DNA from 3 places in the Pseudomonas sp. LR2-20 genome. Region 2 is predicted to be linked to each of the others. Evidence: riboswitches for the same ligand, from Rfam matches in the RefSeq annotation. Region 2 holds a riboswitch; each other region holds the start of a gene.
What was found. A riboswitch is a leader RNA that binds a small molecule or an ion and turns the genes downstream of it on or off. The one in region 2 is predicted to bind cobalamin.

Region 1 (7,777 bases), 400 kb from region 2:
CCGTAGCGCCAGTAGCCGACGCCGCCGTGCAGCGACACCAGGATCACATTGGCATGGCGCAGCACCTCGTCCACATACAGGTCAACCGAAGCATGGTTCTGCACCTGCATCGGGTTGGCCAGGCGCAGGCTGGGGAAGTCGGCCGGCAGTTGCTCGGCGGTTTCGGCGAGCAATGCCAGGTGCGAATCGCCGCTGCAGAGAATCACCAGCTCGGCGGGTGTCTGGCCGAGGTCGGCGATGCTGTCGTCCGGCACGAAGCCGCCGGGCTGGGTCCGCAGCAGGTGCATGGGTCAGGCGCCCAGGGCCTGGCGCAGGCGCGTTTCCAGTTGCGCGGCATCGAGGTCCTGGCCAATCAGTACCAGGCGGGTGATGCGTGGCTCGCCGGCGCGCCAGGCGCGGTCGAAGTGCTTGTCGAAACGGGTGCCCACGCCCTGCACCAGCAGGCGCATCGGCTTGCCTGGGATGGCCGCGAAGCCTTTGGCGCGCAGGATGCCGAACTCCACCACCAGCTGGGTCAGGGCATCGAGCAGCAGGCTTTCGTCGGCTTCGGGCAGGTCGATGGAGATCGAGTCGAAGGCGTCGTGGTCATGATCGTCATGATCGTCGCTGTCATGGTGGGAATCGTGGTGGGTGCGGCGGCCGTCGATGTGCGCCTCGGACTCTGCACCCACGCCCAGCAACACCTCCAGCGGCAGCCGGCCGCTGCTGGCCTCGATCACCTTGACCGCAGGCGGCAGCTCTTCGGCCACTTCGGCACGGACCTTGGCCAGGCCTTCGGCGTCGATCAGGTCGGCCTTGTTCAGCACCACCAGGTCGGCGCTGGCCAGCTGATCGGCGAACAGTTCGTGCAGCGGCGATTCGTGGTCCAGGTTGGGGTCGAGCTTGCGTTGCGCGTCGACCTGTTCCGGGTAGGCGGCGAAGGTGCCGGCGGCCACGGCCGGGCTGTCGACCACGGTAATGACCGCGTCAACGGTGCAGGCGTTGCGGATTTCCGGCCACTGGAAGGCTTGCACCAGCGGCTTGGGCAGTGCCAGGCCACTGGTTTCGATGAGGATATGATCGAGGTCGCCGCGGCGTGCGACCAGTTCGCGCATCACCGGGAAGAACTCTTCCTGTACGGTGCAGCACAGGCAGCCGTTGGCCAGTTCATAGACGCGGCCGCTGGCTTCTTCCTCGGTGCAGCCGATGCTGCATTGCTTGAGGATTTCGCCGTCGATGCCAAGCTCGCCGAATTCGTTGACGATGACCGCGATACGGCGGCCCTGGGCGTTGTCGAGCATGTGGCGGAGCAAGGTGGTCTTGCCCGAGCCGAGGAAGCCGGTAACGATGGTGACGGGGAGCTTGGCCAGTGTTTTCATGTCGCGTTGCCCTTGGCAGGTTGGCGCGGGCACACGGGACGAAAGCCGCAGGCCAGGCCGGCCGGGCTCGTTCGCCACCGGATCACCCCGCCCGGTTGAAAGTCGAAATCGTCTCGAGGCAGGTCTCCTGGCTTGCACCGTTCCAGCTCTTTGCAAGAGGCTGGCGGGATGACGCCTTCCCGCGCGTTGGCGCAGTGGCTGTGTCGATCCGTTATGGGTGCCTACAGTTGCGGGGGCAGCCGCGGCTTGAACCGCGTTCCCGTCTTAGCTTCGGCCTGGCCGAAGAACCTCGAAGTCGCAAGGCTACGCGGGGGGTGGCGGGGGGTCAACTGTTGCCTGGCAGGTGTTTGCCGAAAGTGTTGCAGCGCCTATGAGATCGAGCGCCGCCCGCGCGGCGCATCGCGAGCTGCGCTCGCTCCTACGTTTGTTTCCGGCCAGTAACGCCTGTGCCAGGCGCGCGCGACCGCCTTGTTGGTACGACGCGATATCGCGCCATGCGCCAAGGCGTTCGCGCGAAAATCCCCCAGGAATAATTGGCCCGAAACAAACGTAGGAGCGAGCGTAGCTCGCGATGCGCCGCGCGGGCGGCGCTCGATCTCATAGGCGCTGAAACGCTTTCGGCAAACACCTGTCAGCCTCTACGCGCCCCCCTTCGCGCCCTCACTCCAACCCCCGAAGGAACCGCCGGCATCCGCTACTGCCTGATGCTGTATCGATTTTCAGCTTAGCTATAGATACACCTGCTGCCCCTCAAAACGGAGCCGGCATGAAGAAAAACCCAATCAGCCGACGCAAGAACGATCATCTGGATATCGTACTGGCCGCCGGCAATAGCTCATACGGCGTAGACCCAGGCTGGTCGGCACTGCGTTTTGAACACTGCGCATTGCCGGAATTGGCCCTGAACGACATCGACCTGGGCACCCAACTGTTCGGCCATACCCTGCACGCCCCGCTGCTGATCAGTTCCATGACCGGCGGTGCCGAACGCGCACGCTTCATCAACCAGCACCTCGCCGAGGCTGCCCAGGCACTCGGCATCGCCATGGGCGTGGGCTCGCAACGCGTCAGCCTGCGCAGTGGCCACGACCAGGGCCTGACCACCGAGCTGCGACGCCTGGCACCCGATGTGCCACTACTGGCCAACCTCGGCGCTGCCCAGTTGCGCGAGGCAGATGGCCTGGACCTGGCGCGCCGCGCCGTCGACACCCTGCAGGCCAATGCCCTGATCATCCACCTCAACCCCCTGCAGGAAGCCGTGCAGCCAGAAGGCGACCGTGACTGGCGCGGTGTGCTGAAACGCATCGAAACCCTGACTACCCAATTGCCGGCGCCGGTGATCGCCAAGGAAGTCGGTGCAGGCATATCGCCCAGCGTGGCGCGCATGCTCTGCGATGCTGGCGTCGCCATGATCGACGTGGCCGGTGCCGGCGGTACCAGCTGGGCAGCGGTGGAAGCCGAACGCGCCAGCAGCGCCGCCGAACGCGAGGTCGCCCTGGCGTTTGCCGACTGGGGCATCCCCACCGCTCACTGCCTGCTGGCCGTGCGCCACGCCGTGCCGGAAATCGGCCTGATCGCCTCTGGCGGCGTGGCCAATGGCGTCGATGCCGCCAAGGCCATTCGCCTGGGTGCCGACCTGGTAGGCCAGGCTGCCAGCGTACTGAGCGCCGCCGTGAGCTCCACCCAGGCTGTGGTGGAGCATTTCGATATTCTCCTGCGCCAGCTGCGCATCGCCTGCTTCTGTACCGGCTCGCGCAACCTCGCGCAGTTGCGCAGGGCACGCTTGCTGCCGAGCCACCTGCCACCGCCATGAGGCCTGTTGCTGTGGCATGATCAGTGTCCCCTTCCCGCTGGCGCATCGGCATGCTGATCGACGAAGAACTGACCCTGAAAAAGCTCGAAACCTTCCTCGCCTTCATGCGCAGCGGCAACCTCGGCCGCGCCGCCGCTGAACTGTCCACCAGCGCGGTCAGCGTGCACCGCGCCATCCACTCCCTGGAAAGCGCCCTGCGCTGCCCGCTGTTCAAGCACGAGGGCCGCCAGTTGATCCCGCTTGAAAGCGCCTACGTGCTGGAAAAGAAAGCCCGCCAACTGATCCAGGACGCCGAGCAGATGGTGCGCCAGACCCGCGAAGCCGCCGGTTTCTATGCCGAGCGCTTCCGCCTCGGCGCGCTGTATTCGCTGACCGTCAAGACCGTGCCAAAGCTGGTAATGGGCCTGAAGCTGCGGCGCAGCGAGCTGAACATTGACCTGACCCTGGGCTCGAACGTCGACCTGCTGCAACGCCTGAAGAACCACGAGCTGGAAGCCATCCTGGTGTCATTGGACGAGAGCGCGGCCGACCCGGCCTGCGAACAGCTGCAGCTGTTCTCCGACGACATTTTCCTCGCCGTGCCGACCGATTCACCGTTCGCCGAGCAGCAGGAAGTGGACCTGGCAGACCTGGCCGACTCCACCTTCATCACCCTGACCCAGGGCTTCGCCACCCACCGTGATGGCGCACGGGTGTTCCAGCAGGCGGGGTTCGAGCCCAAGGTGGCGATGCAGGTGAACGACATCTTCACCCTGCTGAGCATGGTCAGTTCCGGAGTGGGGTTCGCCCTGCTGCCGGGGCGGATCGCAGCGGTGTACGAGAACCGCGTGAAGCTGATTGCGCTGCAGGCGCGCTATCGCTTGCAGCAGCATATCGGAGTGGTGTTTCTCAAGGCTCGGGAGCGGGAGCCGAATTTGTTGGCGTTGTTGGCTGAGTGCCGGATGTACAGCAGGGAGAATTGAGTTGGACCATTCGCGGCAAAAGCCGCCCCCACAGCGATCGCCTCTGCATCAAGGCAGCGCGGTTCCTGTGGGAGCGGCTTCAGCCGCGAAGAGGCCAGTACTAGCCAACCAATCCCCTGACGCAGAAATACAGCACTGAAGGCCCCATCAGACACCCCAGCCCGGTGTGGAAGGTCGCTGTCAGCGCACCATAGGGCACCAGCCTGCGATCCGTCGCGGCCAGCCCGGCTGTAACACCCGACACCGTCCCCGCCAACCCACCAAACACCATCGCCGAGCGCGGGTTGTCCAACGCCAGCAACCGCGCCGAAACCGGCGTGAACACCATCACCAGGATCGCCTTGATCAACCCGGTGGCAATCGACAGCGCCACCACATCCGAACTCGCCCCCAGCGCCGCCCCGGTCACCGGCCCGACGATATAGGTCACCGCCCCGGCACCGATGGTGGTCATGCTCACCGCATCCCGGTAACCAAAGGCGTAGGCCACCGCGCAACCGACGATGAACGGCAGCACCGTCCCCAGCAACAGCGACACCGCACCAATCAACCCGGCCTTGCGCGCTTCGGTGGCCTGCACCTCGAAGGCCGTGGCGACGATGGCGAAGTCGCGCAGCATGGCCCCGCCCATCAAGCCGATGCCGGAGAACAGCGCCATGTCGGCCAGGCCCTTCTGCCCGCCGGTCACGGTGCCACCCACCCAGGCCAACACCAGGCCGATGACGATGGCGATGGCCGAGCCGTGAACCCGGCCAAAGGTCAGGTACTTCGACAGCAGCACCGACAACCACATGATCCCGCCGACCACCGCAAAGGCAGTGATCAGGCCATTGTGCTCCAAGGCATTGTCAATGATCGGCCACATGATCAGCGCCCTCCTGCAGGGGCGACCTGCGCATTGGAGACTTCTGGCGCATCAGGCGCCGGCAAGGGCTCGCCGCGATGGCTACGGCTGATCACGGCAATGGTCAGCCCGCACACCAGCACCGCACCGATCGCCGCCAGCACTGCCACCGGCCCGCCGTGCAGGGCGGTGACCACGTTCTGCTGGGCGGCCATGGCCACCACCACCGGGATGTACATGGCGCCCCAGAAGCCGACGCCGAACTCGCACTCCTTGCTCATGCCACCCTTACGGTGCATGTACAGCCGTGCGCAGATCAGCAGGATCATGGCGATGCCAACCCCGCCCACATTGGATTTGACGCCCAGCAGCACGCCCAGGAAGTCGCCGACGATTACGCCGGCCAGCGTGCATACCGCCAGCAGAGCCACACCATAGATGATCATTGTTGTTGTCCTCAGCTTGAGTCGAAGTTGCTTGTTGTTGTTCTTCGAGTTGCAGCGCCGTCATCGGTTGTCGGCCACCTCCTGGCGCAACAGCGCATCGACGGTGTCCCAGCGGGTGGCTTCGAGGGCAACCACCCTGCCCTGTTCGAACACTGGGCGGCCCAGGCCGCTGAGCACGCTGCCCGGCGGCATCTCCAGGTGCAGACGCACGCCGCGTTCATAGGCGTTGCGCAACGTAGCACGCCAGTCGACCAGCCTGGCCATGTTGCCGGCCAGGTCATCGCGCAGGCGTTGCGGGTCGAAGATCGGCCGCGCACAGCTGCCACTCAGGTAGCTGATGCGCGGGCGGCGCAGCTCGACGCTGGCAAAGGCTGCGGCCAGTTCGGCAGCCGGGCCGTCGAGCAATGAGCAGTGCGACGGCACGCTCACCGCCAGGCGCCGGGCCACACCCTGGCCGCGAGCACGCGCCTTGGCGGCGACCGCAGCCATGGCGGTGTCGCTACCCGCGATGACGATTTGGTTATCGCTGTTGAGGTTGGCCAGGTACACCTCACCGCCCACTTCAGCCAGCAAGCGTTCAACACTGCTCAGGTCAAGGCCGCTGAGGGCGGTCATGCCGTAGCCCTGCGGGTAGGCCCGCTGCATCAGCTCGCCCCGCAGCGCCACCAGGCGCAGCGCATCGGCGAACGCCAGTGCCCCGGCGGTGACGGCGGCCGGATAAGCGCCGATAGACAGCCCGGCCACATAATCCGGTGCCGGGCTGCGCTGCAGCAGCCATTGCGCCCAGGCCACCCCGGCCAGCAGCAGGCAGAGCTGCACGGCACGGGTCGACTGCAAGGCCTGGGCACTGTCCAGCGCCAGTACCCGTTCGCGCAGCACATCACTGGCCTCCTCCAGCAGCAATGAGCCGCCCTCAGGCAGGTGCTGAAGCATGCCTGGCTGTTGCGCGCCCTGGCCTGGGAAAGCGAACAGGCTGCTCACGCTGCGCACTCCAGCGCGTTCCAGGGGTCAGCGACAAGGCGTGCGCCGTGGGCCGATTTGAGCAAGACCCGGCGCGCCACGCCGGCCCACTCGCGCAGGGCCACCGCACCCGCCGGTGTCTCCAGCTGCACATCGATACGGCACGGGCCGCAATCGAGGATATCCAGCAGCTCGCGTGCTTTTGCCCGCGTCATGATGAGTGGCGTGCGCACCAGCAGATCGAGGTCACTGGCGCGATGCACGACCTCGCAGCCGGTGGCCAACTGGTAACCCACACTGCCCGTCGGCCCCCAAGCCAGCCCGCAAGCATCGAGCACGGGCGTCACCGAGGCCAGCGCCTGCAGGGCTGGCCAGGGATTCTGCGCCGCCCAGCGCAGTGCCTCTGGGCGCACTTGCCGCTGGATATCCCGCAAGCGCATCAGCACGCCCAGGCGCTGTTCCCGCCCCTGCCCACGCACGCCTACCGCCACCCAGCCGGGGGCGCAGGCGGCACGCCGCACCACCACCGGCTGCCCGGCAGCCAGTGCCTGCACGGCCCAGGCAGGCGCATCGGCAGGCAGCTCGGCTGCGGGCATGCCCCAAAGCAGGTCATGTGGCTGCGGCAGGTTCATCTCAGGCCTCCTGCCACTGGCTGCGCAAACGTGCGCGCACGTCCCGGGAGGCGCTGCGGTTTTCACCGCCCAGCCGCGATTGCAGGTCAGTCGAATGGCCGATATCGCGCACCGCCTCGGCCAGGCAGGCGCGAACCTGCGCAATATCGCTGGCACTCGGCGCGTCGGCGCTCTCGACCTGGAGGCGCCGCCACAGCAAGCCCAGCGAGGCATAACTGGCGAGGTCATAGGCCATCGGTGGCACCTCGGCGGCCAGCGCCTCGAGCTGTTCGACACTGCGCAAGGTAATGCGCGCCGCCGCCGCCTTGCCCATGGCGTGTACCATCACCCCGCTGTCATCCAGCGCGATCAGCCGTTGCGCCTGGTAGCCGTGGGCCAGGAAGGCGCCGGACATGGCCTTGCCGACCAGCAGGCCTATCACTGGGTGCCCCGCCAGGCGCGCCTGGGCGTAGGCCTGCACGGCAGCGGCCAGTGCCTGGTGGATACCCAGGGCTTCTTCACGGCGGCCATAGGCCTGGCTCGGCACATCGATGATCGCGACGATGGCCCGTTTCTCGCCTTCGCGGTCCAGCGCCATTGCATCGCTCACGGCCTTGGCCAGGCCCCAGCCTTCCAGCAGGCCGACCTCGCCCGTACGCGCCCGTGGGAACGGGTTGTGCGCGTCCGGTACCACGGCAATGAAGCGCGCCAAGCGGTTATCCAGTTCGCCGTCGACCACCTGCAACGAGGCGGGATAACCCGCCAGCGGTTCGCCACCGGCCA
Region 2 (7,777 bases):
CGCACGGCTGTCCTGCAAAGCCAGTTCCAGCAGGCCGATCACCGCGTTCATGGGGGTACGGATCTCATGGCTCATGTTCGCCAGGAACGAACTTTTGGTCTTGCTGGCCTGTTCAGCTTCGTCCTTGGCTTGGCGCAGCTGCTCCAGCAGCCCGCGGCTGAAGGCCAATTGTGTCTGCAGCGCGCGTTGAGCTTCGGTGCGCTGGTGGATCAGTTTGCGCAAGTAGCTGTTCCAGAACACCACGCCCGCCAGCAGCAGGGCAGACAGCACCAGCACTTGCAATGCCAGTGTGCGGTAGTTGCGCCAAGGGCTGTCGCTGACCAAGGTGCTGGTGCGCCAACGGTTAATCAGCTGATCCAGCTCTTCGGGGGGGATGCTCATCAATGCCTTGTCGAGGATGGCCTGCAATTGTGGTTGGTCAGGCGCAACGGCAAAGGCGGCGGCAGCCGGCTCGTCGCCCATGACACTGGCGATGCGCAGCTGCCCGTTGAACACGTGGTTGATGTAGTACGACGCATTGATGTAGCTGCTGTAGGCGACGTCGGCATCGCCATTGGCCACGGCTTCCATGAGGCCAAGTGAGTTATTGACCATGACCAGTTTCGCCTGCGGAAAGCGGCGCTGTACTTCGGCGCGCAGGTGGGAGCCATGGAGCAGGGCGATGCGCTGCCCGTCGAGGTTTCTGCTTTGCAGAGGCCAGGGCGTCTGGCTGCGTGTCACCAGCACCCTTGGGCTGACCAGATAGGGGCGGGTGTAGCGCAGCTGCGCCGCGCGTTCTGTGCCATAGCCCAGTGCCCCGATCATTTGCGCCTTGCCGCGTGCTACTTGTTCGACCATCTGCTGCACGGTGGCCTTTTCGACGAACTCGAACTGCAGGCCGGTGCGCAGGGTGATCTGCTTGAGCAGGTCAATGGTGATACCGCTGACATGCTGGTGGGCGTCGTTGAAGGTCAGGGGGGCGAGGGCGGTGTCGACCAGCACGCTCACGGTCGGGTGGCTGGCTATCCAGTGCTTCTCTTCGTCAGACAGCGCGGACAGGTGGCGTTCCAGCAACAGGCTGGTATTGCCACTGCTCCAGCGGCGCAGGATGTTGAGGCGTTCGCTTTCGGTGATCCTGGCCATGGCGCGATCGACGAGCTTGCGCAGCCGCAGGTTGTCGTTGGCGAAGGCGAAGGCAAACTTTCCGGGAGTCGCCTGGCTGAAATGGTCGATCTTCATCATGCCCTGGTAACTTTTGCCAATCAGGTAATCGGTGCTGATGGCATCCCCCAGGTAGGCGTCTGCCTCACCCAGCTCGACGGCTGCCAACCCCGCCAGGGTCGAGCGATAAAGGCTCAGTTGTGCCCTGGGATAGAGTGCACGGACCGCCTCGCCAGGCAGGTAGTGGTCGACCATCGCCAGGCGTAGCCCGGCCAGGTCCTTGCCATGCTGCAAACTGGTGTTCTGGCGAGTCACGATGACCGGCAGGTCATCGGCATAGGGCTGGCTCAGGCTGAGCTGGGCATCGGCAGCCTCGAAGCCGTTGGAACTGCCGAGCATGTCGATCTTGCCTGTGCGCAACGCGGCGATCGCCTCGTGGCGACTGGCGAACCGTCTGACTTCAATCGGGATGCCCAGCTGTTCGGCGATCAGCCCGGCATAGTCGGCACTCAGGCCCTCGTAATCGGCCAGGCTGACGTTTATCTCGAAGGGGGGGTAATCCGGCCGTGAAGTCCCCAGCAACAACGTGCCGCGCTGCTGCAGCCACTGGCGGTCTGCGTCTTCCATTTGCAGCGTTTGCGTGGCACTGGTGGCGCGAGCCAGTAAATGCCGTGGCTCACCGTCGGCGAGCACCACGCGCGGGAAGCAGACCAGGCTGACGATCAGGGGCAAGCTGGCCAGTACACGTTTCATGTTCACCGGGGCGCTCAGTTGACGTGGTTGCGTTTGGCCAGATCAACCATTTCCACCAGTGATTCGGTCTTGAGCTTCTCCATGATGCGGCCACGGTAGGTGCTGATGGTCTTGGCACTGAGGTTCATGCAGGTGCCGATGCTCTTGTTGTTTTCACCCCGGCTCAAGCGCCGCAGCACTTCCATCTCGCGGTTGGACAAGCTGCCCAGGCGTTGCGGCTCGCTCTCCAGGGTGTTGCTGTTGACCGACATTTGCGGAAAGGTGGAGTAGCCCTTGATCAGTGCCTTGATGGCGAACACCACGGCCTCGAGGTCTTCGCCTTTGGTGACGAATGCACCGATGCCGGCATCCAGGCAGCGGCGCACGTATAGATCGGTGGCTTGCCCGGTGAGCACCATGATTTTCGGTGCTGGGGCCAGTTGCTGCAGGCGTTTGATGACCTCCATGCCATCCAGGCCGGGGAGCCCTATGTCGAGCACCACTACATCCGGGCGCAAGTCGCGCACAGCCTGCGCCACTTCACTGCCATCCGAGACTTCGCCGACGATTTTAAAGCGCTCGCGCTCGAGCAGAATACGCAAGGAAAAACGGACGATGGCATGATCATCAACGATCAGCACGGTTGTCATGTCACTAACTCCTGTCGGAATGTGGTCGGTTACTTGCAGCAATCAGGAAGACATCTGCAAGCCTTTTCTGCTGTGCGGCACGATACGACCATTCCAGATCTCTGGTAATGGCGAGTATAGATGTGTTGAACAAGCGAGCCGGTATTGTAGAAATTTCCTACAAAACAGCCGTTAAGGCACCGCCAGAGACGGCGATGCCTGTGCTGGGGAGAGGTCAGGCGCGGGTGGGGTGAGGCTTGAGGATGCGCTGGGTCGAGGCAGGGTTGTTGCTCAGGGCCTGGCCCACCCGCGTAGGGCGGGCCAGCAACTGGCCACCGCAGTTCGGGCAGCGCCCCTGCAAGCGGCTGTCGGCGCAGTGGCGGCAGAAGGTGCATTCGAACGAGCAGATCATGGCGTCAGGGCTATCGCCCGGCAGATCGGTATCACAGCATTCGCAATTAGGGCGCAGCTCCAGCATGGGTATCCCTCCGGTCTGGTCAAAAGCGCAGTCTGCTCCGCCTTTCGTCGCGTTGGCAATGCTAGTCACCAGGGCGGTACAGGTGGGCGTGGCCGGCGCGGTACAACGCCGACTCGGTGAACGGCGCATCGCCGAGCACATGGCCAACCAGGATCAGGGCGGTGCGCCGGAAGCCTTTGCTGGCAACCTGCTCGACGATATCGGCCAGCGTGCCGCGTACCCAGTCCTGGTCTGGCCAGGTGGCGCGATGAACCACCGCGACCGGGCAGTCGGGGCCATAGTGGGGCAGCAATTCTGCGATGATGCGTGGCAGGTGCTTGACCCCAAGGTGAATGGCCAGGGTGCTGCCGTGCCGGGCCAGGTCGCCGAGCTGTTCGCCTGGGGGCATGGGTGAGCTGTCGCCGTAGCGGGTGAGAATGACCGTCTGTGCGACTTGCGGCAGGGTCAGTTCACAGCCGAGCAGCGCCGCGCTGGCGGCGGTAGCCGTGACCCCTGGGATGATCTGGTAATCGATGCCCAGTTCGCGCAGGTGGCGGATCTGCTCGCCGATGGCACCGTACAGGCTGGGGTCGCCACTGTGCACCCGGGCCACGTCCAGGCCCTTGGCATGTGCGGCGCGGATGGCGTCGATGATCTGCTCCAGGTGCAGTTCGGCGCTGTTGATGACAGTCTCGGCCTGATGGCCTTCGAGCACCGCTGCGGGTACCAGGGAGCCTGCGTAGATGATCACCGGGCACTGGCGGATCAGGCGCTGACCCTTGACCGTGATCAATTCCGGGTCGCCGGGGCCGGCGCCGATGAAGTAGACCGTCATGGCAAATCCTTGATTAGATGAAGGCGGCGATTATCTGCCGCAGGCCAGCGCCAGGGTAGCCGGGCCGAGCACCTGCCGGGCCACCTTGAGGGTGGCGTTTGCGTGGTTGAGGTTGGCCAGGGCCAGTGCCGTGCTCTCGGCCACGCCCCAGCAGCCGCTGTGGGCGTAGGCGACTGCGGAGCGGTGGCTGAGTTGTGGCTCGAATGCCTGCAATTGCTCGACATCGAAAACCACCAATGGCAGGGCGTGACGGGCGGCGAGTTGTTGCAGGCCCGGTTCATCGGCTTTGCCGGCGACGCTGGCAATGCCGCGAAGTGCTGTGGCACTCAGGCCATGACGTTCCAGCACTTCATGCAACAAGCGCTCGAGGACCGCCACTGGGCAGCCACGGCGGCAACCGAAGCCGGCGTACAGCGCCGGCATGGGCGGGTCGATGGTCATCAGGCGTGGCTGGGGCGGCGATACAGCCAGGCGCTGAGCAGGCCCAGGGCCACCCAGAACGCCGCGTTGGTCAGCCAGGAAGCGATCTTGAACTGGGTCTCCAGGGCTTGCGGGGCCAGGCTTTCGTGGACCTCCGGCTGCGGTGCGCCGATCACGTGGGGTACCACCAGCAACACCGCGCCCAGTACCTTGAGCAAGCCGTGGCGGGCGAACACCAGTAGCGCCAGGCCCAGTGCAGTCGCGGCGGCGGTGCCGATCCACCAGCTCTGGCGCTGACCGAGGTCGGCGGCGGCGGTGCCGGGCAGCTCTGGTGGCAAGCCCAGGGTCGGGGCCAGGCAGAACACGGCGAAGCCGGCCAGCCCCCACAGTGCGCCGGTGCTGGTACGGCCTGGTTCACGCAGGCTGTACAAGGCGGCGAGGATCAGGGCGAAACCGACGGCGACCACCAGGTTGCCGCCGGTGGTCGACAGGATGCGCTGCCAGCCATCTTCTGGCGCCCAGGCTTCTTCGCTGTGGCTGTGGCCAGCGCCGGCCTCTTCGCCGTGGCTGTGGTGCTCGGCAGCGGGGGCGGCCGATTCATAGGTTTCCGCCTGGAGGATCAGCGGTGCGACCCAGAAGCTTTGCAACAGGGTCAGCAGCAGGGCGGCGAGCAGGCCGCTGAACCCGGCAGTGCGGGCAATGCGCTTGATCATGGCAGCCTCAGTGGCAAGGGAAGGCGGCGCTGTGGCGGGTGTCGTGCGCGGCATTGTGCACGGCTTCGATGTGCGAGAAGCCGGCAAAGTAGACCAGGCACAGGCCTAGCAGGCTGGCGCCGACGGCGATGACCATGCGCTGGCTGAGGGTGACGGGAGTGGCGATGCTGTGTTTGGCGCTGGTGACGGGCATGACGCGATCCTCTGCTTTGCTTATTGATAGACAATGGGGCAACGGACAGGCGCGGCAGCCCCGGGTGCGAGGCGCCCGAGGGAATGCGACAGCGCCCGCCCACCGCGGGGTGTTCATGAACGCCAGGCCGGTCTCCGGGCTTGCGAGGAGGAGCAGGGCTCCTTGATAAAGCATCACCTTCCCATGCCGGACTGCGTGGCACAGTGGTCTGGACGCTTCGCTCGCTTACCGTTGCGGGGGCAGCACCGGATTTGCCCGGCCCTGGCGAGGGCCTGCGACGCACCGATTTCCCGTTTCACCCCCAGTGGGGGCACCTGACGCAAGGCGTAAGGAGAGCACGCGGCGCGGGTGGCGTCAAATGTAATGGCTTGCCGATGGGCTTGCAGCGCCTGGGAGAACGAGCGCCGCCCGCGCGGCGCATCGCGAGCTGCGCTCGCTCCTACGTTTGTTTCGGGCCAATTATTCCTGGTGGATTTGCGCGCGAACGCCTTGGTGCATGGCGCGATAACACGTCGTATCAACCGGGCGGCCGCGCGCGTCTGTCACAGGCGTTACTGGCCAGAAACAAACGTAGGAGCGAGCGCAGCTCGCGATGCGCCGCGCGGGCGGCGCTCGATCTCCCAGGCGCTGCAAAACCATCGGCAAGCACGTAGCTCACCCCGAAGGGTGATGGCCTGCCCCCCGCCCCCATGCAAGAATCCCAACCACAACAACCCCGGCATGGGACCACGACAATGAGCAAAGACCGGCTGAAATCGCCCGACTGGTACGCGCAGATGGCCCGTGTCGTAGACGCCCAGGGCTCGCCGGGCTTCGTCGAGGCGCTGTTCGCCGCGCTCAAGCTGATTGCACCATGCCAGGCCATCACCGTGTTTCTCTACCCGCGCAAAGGCCTGCCCTCGGCGCTGTTCGAAAAGGACGAAGAAGGGCCCTGGCTGCCGGAAGGCAATATCCAGAAGTACCTCGAAGGCTACTACCTGCTGTGCCCGTTCTACCGTGCCTGCATGGACGGCATCGCCCCCGGTTGTTACCGCCTCAGCGACGTCGCCCCCGACCACTTCAAGCGTAGCGAGTACTACCTGGCGTTCTACCAGCACGCCCACCTGGAAGACGAACTCAACTTCATCGTGCCACTCGACGAGCACCTGACCATCGCCGTGGCCCTGGCCAGCACCCGCCGCCTCGACCGGCAACAGGTCAATGACCTCAAGTGCGTGGCCCCGTGGGTCGTGGCCACGGTGCGGCGGCAGTGGAGCCACCTTGATGTCGACGCCCTCGGCGGGCGATTCGAAAGCGCCTTGGGCCGGCAGATCAACGCCGCGCTGAACAACTTCGGCTCTTCCTTGCTCACCGAGCGCGAGTGCCGCATCGCCCAGTACCTGCTGCGTGGCCACTCGACCCGTTCCCTGGCCGAGCGCCTGGGCATCAGCGAGGACACGGTCAAGACCCACCGCAAGAACCTCTACACCAAGCTCGATATCGCCAAGCAGTCCGAACTGTTTTCACTGTTCATCGACTCGCTGGCCCAGGCCCAGGAAGGCCTGAGCAAGGACCCGCTGGAAAGCTACCTGCGAAGGCGCTGAACGCGCCGTTTCACCCCACCTGTTTTTACTGTCAGCGGTCTGGCAGGGACAACTGCACGCCGCGTTTTACCCTGGAGAACAACAATGAACGCACCGTTCCAAGCCAAGCTGCAAACCCAGCGCGATACCCGTGACTACCAGGCTGGCGACGCCGCCCACCACATCCATGCCTTCCTCGACCAGAAGGCGCTGAACGCCGAAGGCCCTCGGGTGATGGTGGGTGGCGAGCGCTTGCACCTGTGGGACAGCGACGGCAAGCGCTACCTGGACGGCATGTCGGGCCTGTGGTGCACCCAGCTTGGCTACGGCCGCAAGGACCTGACCGCCGCAGCCGCCGCGCAGATGGATCAGCTGGCCTACTACAACATGTTCTTCCACACCACCCACCCAGCGGTGATCGAACTGTCCGAGCTGCTGTTCAGCCTGCTGCCGGGCCACTACAGCCATGCCATCTACACCAACTCCGGCTCCGAGGCCAACGAGGTGCTGATCCGCACCGTGCGCCGCTACTGGCAGGTGGTCGGCCAGCCGAGCAAGAAGATCATGATCGGCCGCTGGAACGGCTACCACGGCTCGACCCTGGCAGCCACCGCCTTGGGCGGCATGAAATTCATGCACGAGATGGGCGGGATGATCCCGGATGTGGCGCATATCGACGAGCCATACTGGTACGCCGCCGGCGGTGACCTGACCCCGGCCGAGTTTGGCCGCCGCTGTGCCCTGCAACTGGAACAGAAGATCCTCGAACTGGGCGCCGAGAACGTTGCCGGTTTCATCGCCGAGCCGTTCCAGGGGGCTGGCGGCATGATCTTCCCGCCGGAAAGCTACTGGCCGGAAATCCAGCGCATCTGCCGTCAGTACGACGTGCTGCTGTGTGCCGATGAGGTGATCGGTGGCTTTGGCCGCACCGGCGAGTGGTTCGCCCACGAATACTTCGGTTTCGAACCGGACACCCTGTCGATCGCCAAGGGCCTGACGTCGGGTTACGTGCCGATGGGCGGCCTGGTGCTGAGCAAGCGCATTGCCGAGGCGCTGGTCGAGCGTGGCGGGGTGTTTGCCCACGGCCTGACCTATT
Region 3 (7,777 bases), 970 kb from region 2:
ACACCGGGGCCGGCACCCAGACCTTCCCGGTCGACCCGTGGATGGTCGAGCAGATCGACGTGATCCGCGGCCCGGCTTCGGTACTGTATGGCGAAGGCGCCACCGGGGCGGTGATCAACGTGATCCCGAAAAAACCGTTCACCGGCGACATCCATAACCGCCTGCGTCTGGGCTACGGCTCGTGGGATCGCCAGCAGCTCGGCCTGGACAGCGGTGGCAGCCTCAGCGAGCGCCTGAGCTACCGCCTGACCCTCAACCAGCAGGCCGGCAACGGCTGGGTCGACCGCACCGATTCACGTAGCCTGGCCCTGAGTGTTGCACTGCGCTTCGATGCCAGCGACGACCTGAGTTTCACCCTGGCTCACGAGCGCGGCGACGCCCAGCCCGCCAACTACTACGGCACGCCGCTGATCGACGGCCATTACCGCAGCAGCCTGCGCAAGAAGAACTACAACATCCAGAACGACGTACAGCGCTACCACGACGAGTGGAGCCGATTCACCACCGACTGGGCGATCAACGACCACCTCAGCGCCAGCAACCAGCTCTACTACATCAAGAGCCGCCGCCACTGGCGCAACGCCGAGAACTACAGCTGGGACGCCGGGCGCGAGCAACTGGAGCGCCAAAGCTACCTGGAGATCAAGCACAACCAGGAGCAGGTCGGCGACCGCCAGACCTTCAGCTTCGACCACAGCCTGCTTGGCCTGGCCAGCAAGACGCTGGTCGGTGTCGAGTACAACAAGGTGCGCTTCAACGTCGACAGCAACCGGCCCTACAACGATGTGGGCGGCGACTTCATCGACCCGTGGCAGCCGAGCCCAGGCGGGTTCCACAGCGATTCGCCGACCCGCCCGCAGACGCTGTCCAGCACCCACACCTTCGCCCTGTTCGCCGAGAACCGCCTGCAACTCAGCGAACGCCTGTCGCTGGTGACTGGCGTGCGCCGCGACCAGAACCATATCGACCGCGACAACCTGGTCGACGGCAGCCGCAACGACCGCAGCCTGCAAGGCGGCAACTGGCGCGCCGGGTTGGTGTTCGCGGTCAGCGACGACCTGTCGCTCTACGGCCAGTACTCCACCAGCGAGGACGGCGTGGACAACCTGGTCAGCCTCAGCCCGACGCAGATGCACTACGACCTGACCAAGGCGAAGCAGACCGAACTGGGCCTCAAGCAGCGCTTCTGGGAGGGCCGTGGCGAGTGGACGCTGGCGGCGTTCCATATCGTCAAGCGCAAGCTGCTGGTGGATGACCCGATCACCCACGAGGCGCAGCAGGCCGGGCAGCAGACCTCCGATGGCCTGGAGATGTCGCTGGAGCTGGCCCTGGGGCAGCAGTGGCAGGTGTCGGCCAATGCCGCGCTGGTGCGGGCGAAGTTCGATGACTTCGAGGAGGTGGTCGATGGCGTGGCCCAGGACCGTGCCGGCAACCGGCCGGCCAATGTACCGCGGCGCACGGCCAACCTGTGGTTGAGCAAGGGCTTTGGCCAGCAGGTGGAAGCCGGGATTGGCGCGCGGTATGTGGATGAGCGCTATGCCGACACGGCCAATAGCCAGCGTGCGCCGGGGTATACCGTGGTCGATGCGAACATCGGCTGGCAGGTGCTTCCGGATGTGCGGCTGGGGTTGCAGGTGAACAACCTGTTCGACCGGGAGTATGTGGCGTCGATATTCAGTGGCGAGCAATGGGTGATGGGCGCACCACGGTCGTATTTCGCCACCGTGGATTACACCTTCTGATTTGAGGGCCTCTTCGCGGGTGAATCGGGGCGCCGAACCGCCGCTCCCACAGGGATTGCAAAAGCTTCAGGCCTTGCACAGTACCTGTGGGAGCGGGCTTGCCCGCGAAGAGGCCAGCTCAGGCAACTCAAAAACTGCTATCAACCGCAAATAAAATAGTTATAAGATAACGTTTCATTTGACATTGATTCCTGCCTGCGACCCTTTCCATGACCAGTGCCTCAGCCACCCCCACCCTGCTTACCCAGCGCCTGCAGAGCATCGATGCCCTGCGCGGCCTGGTGATCCTGTTCATGCTCCTCGACCACGTGCGCGAAACCTTTTTCCTGCACCGCCAGGTCAGCGACCCGATGAGCATCGATGCCACCGACCCGTCGCTGTTCGCCAGCCGCACCCTGGCCCACCTGTGCGCCCCGGTGTTCGTCCTGCTCACCGGCCTGTCGGCCTGGCTGTATGGCGAGAAGTACCAGGGCCGCAGCGATGTCTCGGCGTTCCTGTTCAAGCGCGGGCTGTTCCTGGTGGTGCTGGAATTCACCCTGGTCAACTTCGCCTGGACCTTCCAGCTGCCGCCGAGCGTGATCTACATGCAGGTGATCTGGGCCATCGGCGTGAGCATGATCGCCCTGTCGCTGCTGGTGTGGCTGCCACGCCCTGCCCTGCTCACCCTGGGCGCGCTGATCATCGCCGGGCACAACCTGCTCGACGGCCTGCACTTCGGCGTGGACTCGGCCATGCACGTGCCGTGGGCGATCCTGCATGAGCGTGGCTGGCTGGAAGTCTCGGAGAACCTGCGCCTGCGCACCTCCTACCCGGTGCTGCCGTGGATCGGCGTGATCGCCCTGGGCTATGGCCTGGGCCCGTGGTTCGCCCGTGGCAGCGACGCCGCCGAGCGCCAGCATCGGCTGCTGATGGCCGGCGTCATTGCCCTGCTCGGCTTCATGGTGCTGCGCCTCTACAACGGCTACGGTGAAGCGCCGTGGAGCGGCTATCCAACCATCACCCAGACGCTGATGAGCTTCTTCAACATCACCAAGTACCCGCCTTCGCTGCTGTTCCTGGCCCTGACCCTGGGCTGTGGCCTGCTGTTGCTGCGCGCCTTCGAACGCGCAGGGCTTGCCCGCTGGATCAGCGCCCTGGCGGTGTTCGGCGCGGCGCCGATGTTCTTCTACCTGCTGCACCTGTACGTGCTCAAATTGCTGTACCTGGCCTGCGTGGCGCTGCTCGGCCTCAACCATGGCGACTACTTCGGCTTCGATGGCATCGGCGCGGTGTGGCTGGCTGCGCTGCTGCTGGCAGTGGCGCTGTACCTGCCGGTGCGCGGGTTCGCCCGGCTCAAGGCGCGCCGGCGCGACATCCGCTGGCTGAAGTACTTCTGATTTGGCGTTTCACCCGGCGGCCGGATCGTCTACCATGCGGGCCGCCGGTTTCCACCACGGAATTAATAGGGAATCCCAGGGCCCGCCCCACAAGGCGCGCCAATCGGAACTGCCCCCGCAACTGTAGGTGCCGAGCCTGCTCCATCGATGCCACTGGATCAACAGATCCGGGAAGGCCGGAGCCGGGCGAGGACGCACCAGTCAGGAGACCTGCCGGCAAACATTCACCAACCGGCGGGGTGTCCGGGATGGCCATCCGTGTTGCCCCTGTACATGCAGGGGCTCGGCGATGCCTGTCCGTGCGTTCCTCACCAGAACTGTCCGATAGGAGATCGCCCAGCATGCTGCCCCGTATCGCCACCTTGCTCGCAGGCCTGAGCCTCACCGGCCTGGCCCAGGCCGCCGCCACCCACTACCCGCTAACCCTCGACAACTGCGGCACAGCGCAGACCTTCACCCAGGCGCCCGAGCGTGCGGTCACCATAGGCCAGGCCGGCACTGAAATGCTCTATGCGCTGGGCCTGGGCGACAAACTGGCCGGGACCTCGCTGTGGTACAACAACGTGCTCCCCGAGTACCAGGCGCAAAACGCTCAGGTGCCGCGCCTGGCCGACAATGAGCCCAGTTTCGAAGCCGTGGTCGGCAAGCGCCCGCAGCTGGTGGCAGTGCAGTTCGAGTGGATGGTCGGCGCCCAGGGCGCGGTCGCTACCCGTGAACAGTTCAGCGAGCTGAACATCCCGACCTACCTGCTGCCCTCGGACTGCGAAGGCAAGGACAACCTGGTCGGCGCCGACGGCACCCGCCTGCAGGCGTTTCAGATCGAGAGCATCTACAAGAGCGTCAGCCAACTGGCCGAGATCTTCGATGTGCAGGACCATGGCGCCGCACTCAATGCCGACCTCAAGGCTCGCCTGGACAGCGCGAAACAGCAACTGAGCGGCAAGGACCTGAGCAACACCTCGGCCCTGTTCTGGTTCTCCAGTGCCGACCTCGGCATCGCTCCCTACGTTGCCGGCCGTCAGGGCGTGGCCGATTTCATGCTGCGAACGCTGGGCGTGCGCAACGTGGTCGAGTCCACCGAGGAGTGGCCGACCGTGGGCTGGGAAACCCTGGCCAAAGCCAACCCGACCTGGCTGATCATCGCGCGCATGGACCGCCGCCGCTACCCTGCCGACGACTATCAGAAGAAGCTCGAATTCCTCCACAGCGACCCGGTGACGAAGCACATGGACGCGGTGAAAAACAACCGCATCATCATCCTCGATGCCGACGCCATGCAGGCCGGTATCCGCTTGTTCCGTGGCCTGCAGACCCTGTCTGCGGCCTTCGCCAGCGGCAAAGCGGCGCAGTGATGAAAGCACTGCCCTACAGCGCTCTGGCCCTGCTGGCCCTGCTCACAGCCGTGCTGGCCGGCACCGCCATCGGCGAGACCAACCTGTCGCCGGGCGTGGTCTGCCAGGTGCTGGCCAACCACCTGTGGCAGGCCGGCTACCCGGTCGACCCGATCGACGCCGGCATCGTCTGGAACTACCGCCTGCCCCGCTCGCTGGTCGCCGCCGCCTGCGGTGCGGGGCTGGCGACCTGCGGGGTGATCCTGCAGGCGCTGCTGCGCAATCCGCTGGCCGAACCTTACCTGCTGGGCCTGTCCGCCGGCGCCTCGACCGGCGCGGTGCTGGTCGGCCTGCTGGGCCTGGGCAGCGCAGCCCTGAGCATGTCCGGCGGCGCCTTCGCCGGTGCCCTGGCGGCGTTCGCCCTGGTGCTGGTGCTGGCCCGTGCCGCCGGACCAGGCGGCAACAATGCCCAGGTGATCCTCGCCGGCATCGCCGGCTCGCAGCTGTTCAACGCCCTCACTGCCTTTCTCATCACCAAGTCAGCCACCGCCGAGCAGGCCAGGGGCATCCTGTTCTGGCTGCTAGGCAACCTCAGTGGGGTGCGTTGGCCGTCGGTGTGGCTGGCCATGCCGGTGGCCGTGTTCGGGCTGATAGTGTGCCTGTGGCACCGTCGGGCGCTGGATGCCTTTACCTTCGGCGCCGACTCGGCGGCGTCGCTGGGCATTGCCGTACGCCGTAGCCAGTTGCTGCTGATCAGTTGCGCGGCGCTGGTGACGGCGGTGATGGTCTCGATCGTCGGCGCTATCGGCTTCGTCGGCCTGGTCATTCCCCATGCCTTGCGCCTGCTGCTCGGCCCAGGCCATAGCCGCTTGCTGCCGGCCAGCGCCCTGGGGGGTGCGTTGTTCCTGATTGCCGCCGATATCCTCTCGCGCACGCTGATCCCCGGCCAGGCGATCCCGGTGGGCGTGGTCACCGCACTGCTCGGCGCGCCGGTATTTGCCCTGATCCTGGTCAGCCGGAGGGGGCGCCCATGACGGCCATGAACACCGCGCAACTGGCGCCACTCGCGTGCCATGGCCTGGGCTTGCAACTGTCGGGCAACACCGTGCTGAGCAACGTCGAACTCAGCGTGGTGGCCGGTGAGACCTTGGCCATCGTCGGCCCCAACGGTTCAGGCAAGTCGTCCCTGCTCAAGCTGCTGGCCGGCTTGCGCACACCCGATACAGGCAGCGTGCAGCTGCTTGGCGAGCCACTGGCACGCCTGCCGCGCCGGCGTATCGCCCAGGCCCTGGCGCTGGTCGAGCAACAAGCCGACACCCTCGATGCGATCAGCGTGTTCGATGCCGTAGCCCTGGGCCGCACGCCGTGGCTGTCGGCGCTGGCCCCGTTTTCCAGGGAGGACCGCGCCATCGTCGAGCAGGCCCTGGCCGACCTCGATGCCGCGCATCTGCGCGCACGCATCTGGCGTTCGTTGTCCGGCGGCGAGCGCCAGCGCGTGCACATCGCCCGTGCCCTGGCCCAGCGCCCACAGGTACTGCTGCTCGACGAGCCGACCAACCACCTGGACATCCAGCACCAGCTAAGCCTGCTGCAGCAGGTGCAGGCACTGCCAGTGACCACCTTGGTGGCCCTGCACGACCTCAACCAGGCACTGACCTGCGACCGCGTGGCGGTGCTCGACAACGGCCACCTGGTCGCCCTCGGCAAGCCGCTGGAGGTGCTCACCCCCGAGCGCCTGCTGAGCACTTTCGGCGTGCACGCCCACTACCTCACCGACCCCTTCGACGGCGCGCGCATCCTGCGTTTTCGCGCCCCCTGAACCCGGAAGTGCCTGCCATGTCGTTGCGCCCCGCCACTGTGCTGTTATCCCTGCCCCTGGCAGGCCTGGCCCCGTTCGCCCTGGCGGACTCGGCGCAATCGCAAAGCCACGGTTTGCTCGAAGACAGCAGCTGGAGCCTGCTCAACCGCACGGTCTACGACCAGCGCGATTACAAACACGGTGGGCGCAACAGCAGCGCACGCAATGCCTACAAGCCGCGCAGCGAACGTAATGGCATGGCTGAAGAATGGGCCTACGGCCTGATGGGCACCTTGCAGTCCGGCTTCACCCAAGGCCTGATCGGTGTTGGCGTCGATGCCCACGTCTATCAGGGCGTGCAACTCGACAGCGGCGGCGGTCGTGCCGGCAAGGCGCGCCTGCTGAGTGTGGACAACGACGGCCATCCAAAGAACGAATACAGCCGTGGCGGTGCAGCGCTGAAGCTGCGGGTATCCGGTACCGTGCTGTCCTGGGGAGAACAGCGGGTGAAGACGCCCGTGTTCAGTTCTTCCGACAGCCGCCTGCTGCCCGAAACGGCCACCGGATTGTTCCTCTCCAGCAACGAGATCGACACCCTCAAGCTGGTCGCCGGCCACTTCAACGAAAATACCGACCGCAACGCGTCCAGCCACGACCAGGGCTTCGTAGTGAACTACTCCGACGGCCGCCAGGGCAACAGTTTCGACCTCGCCGGCCTGGTGTGGAACCCCGGCGCCGCCTTCAGCGCCAGCCTGTACACCTCGCGCTACGAAGACAACTGGAACCAGCACTACCTCGGCAGCACCCTCACCCATGCACTGGACGAACGCCGCAGCCTGAGCCTGGACCTCAACCTGTACCGCACCACCGACACCGGCAAGGCGCTGTCCGGGCGTATCGACAACACCACCTGGAGCCTGGTCTCGCGCTACAACCAAGGCCCACACAGCGTCAGCCTCGGCTGGCAGCAAGTGGACGGCAACACGCCATTCGACTACGTCAGCCGCGGGGCGATCTACCTCGCCAACGCCGTGCAGATGTCCGACTTCAACGCCCCGAACGAAAAATCATGGCAGGCGCGCTATGACCTGAACATGGGCGGCTACGGCATGCCGGGGCTGAGCCTGAGCGCCTTGTACGTACGCGGCTTCGATATCGACGGCACTCACGTCGACCCCAACGGCGGCTATGCGTACCTGGGTTATGGCAAGGGCGGCAAGCACTGGGAGCGGGACCTGGAGGCGCGCTATGTGGTGCAGAGTGGCAAGGCCAAGGGCACCACCTTCTCGCTGCGGCACAACATGCACCGGGGCAATACGGCGCAGGCGGAGCTGGATGGTGACCAGATCCGCCTGGCCGTGGAGTGGCCGTTGTCAGGCAGTTTCTGACAGGCCCACGCCCTCTATGGCGAGCCAATGCTCCATATGTGTCGTACGCCATACCGGGTCGTCCTCCACATCGATCAGCGAAAAGCCCTGCCGCTCCCAGAAGCGGATCGCCCCGGGCAAAAACGGGTGGGTATGCAGGTAC

Region 1: it holds a riboswitch for cobalamin, as region 2 does, so the genes downstream of both, cobW (cobalamin biosynthesis protein CobW) here and OCX61_RS12590 (CbtB domain-containing protein) in region 2, are expected to answer to the same signal.
Region 3: it holds a riboswitch for cobalamin, as region 2 does, so the genes downstream of both, OCX61_RS16965 (ABC transporter substrate-binding protein) here and OCX61_RS12590 (CbtB domain-containing protein) in region 2, are expected to answer to the same signal.

The regions. Positions count from the first base shown of each region.
Region 1 is NZ_AP025944.1:3,240,471-3,248,247, forward strand. Features, by position in the region: gene cobN (cobaltochelatase subunit CobN) at 1-287, opposite strand, end outside; gene cobW (cobalamin biosynthesis protein CobW) at 291-1,358, opposite strand; cobalamin riboswitch at 1,459-1,665, opposite strand; gene fni (type 2 isopentenyl-diphosphate Delta-isomerase) at 2,125-3,171, shown strand; gene OCX61_RS14480 (LysR family transcriptional regulator) at 3,222-4,133, shown strand; gene madM (malonate transporter subunit MadM) at 4,234-4,998, opposite strand; gene madL (malonate transporter subunit MadL) at 5,001-5,423, opposite strand; gene mdcH (malonate decarboxylase subunit epsilon) at 5,484-6,404, opposite strand; gene OCX61_RS14500 (malonate decarboxylase holo-ACP synthase) at 6,401-7,015, opposite strand; gene mdcE (biotin-independent malonate decarboxylase subunit gamma) at 7,017-7,777, opposite strand, start outside.
Region 2 is NZ_AP025944.1:2,836,785-2,844,561, forward strand. Features, by position in the region: gene OCX61_RS12560 (transporter substrate-binding domain-containing protein) at 1-1,893, opposite strand, end outside; gene OCX61_RS12565 (response regulator transcription factor) at 1,908-2,522, opposite strand; gene OCX61_RS12570 (DUF1272 domain-containing protein) at 2,737-2,979, opposite strand; gene cobM (precorrin-4 C(11)-methyltransferase) at 3,041-3,793, opposite strand; gene OCX61_RS12580 (cobalamin biosynthesis protein) at 3,824-4,216, opposite strand; gene OCX61_RS12585 (CbtA family protein) at 4,234-4,926, opposite strand; gene OCX61_RS12590 (CbtB domain-containing protein) at 4,934-5,119, opposite strand; cobalamin riboswitch at 5,228-5,452, opposite strand; gene OCX61_RS12595 (helix-turn-helix transcriptional regulator) at 5,854-6,702, shown strand; gene OCX61_RS12600 (aspartate aminotransferase family protein) at 6,787-7,777, shown strand, end outside.
Region 3 is NZ_AP025944.1:3,809,576-3,817,352, forward strand. Features, by position in the region: gene OCX61_RS16955 (TonB-dependent receptor) at 1-1,742, shown strand, start outside; gene OCX61_RS16960 (acetyltransferase domain-containing protein) at 1,952-3,118, shown strand; cobalamin riboswitch at 3,147-3,350, shown strand; gene OCX61_RS16965 (ABC transporter substrate-binding protein) at 3,460-4,470, shown strand; gene OCX61_RS16970 (FecCD family ABC transporter permease) at 4,470-5,483, shown strand; gene OCX61_RS16975 (ABC transporter ATP-binding protein) at 5,480-6,268, shown strand; gene OCX61_RS16980 (OprD family porin) at 6,286-7,635, shown strand; gene OCX61_RS16985 (GNAT family N-acetyltransferase) at 7,621-7,777, opposite strand, start outside.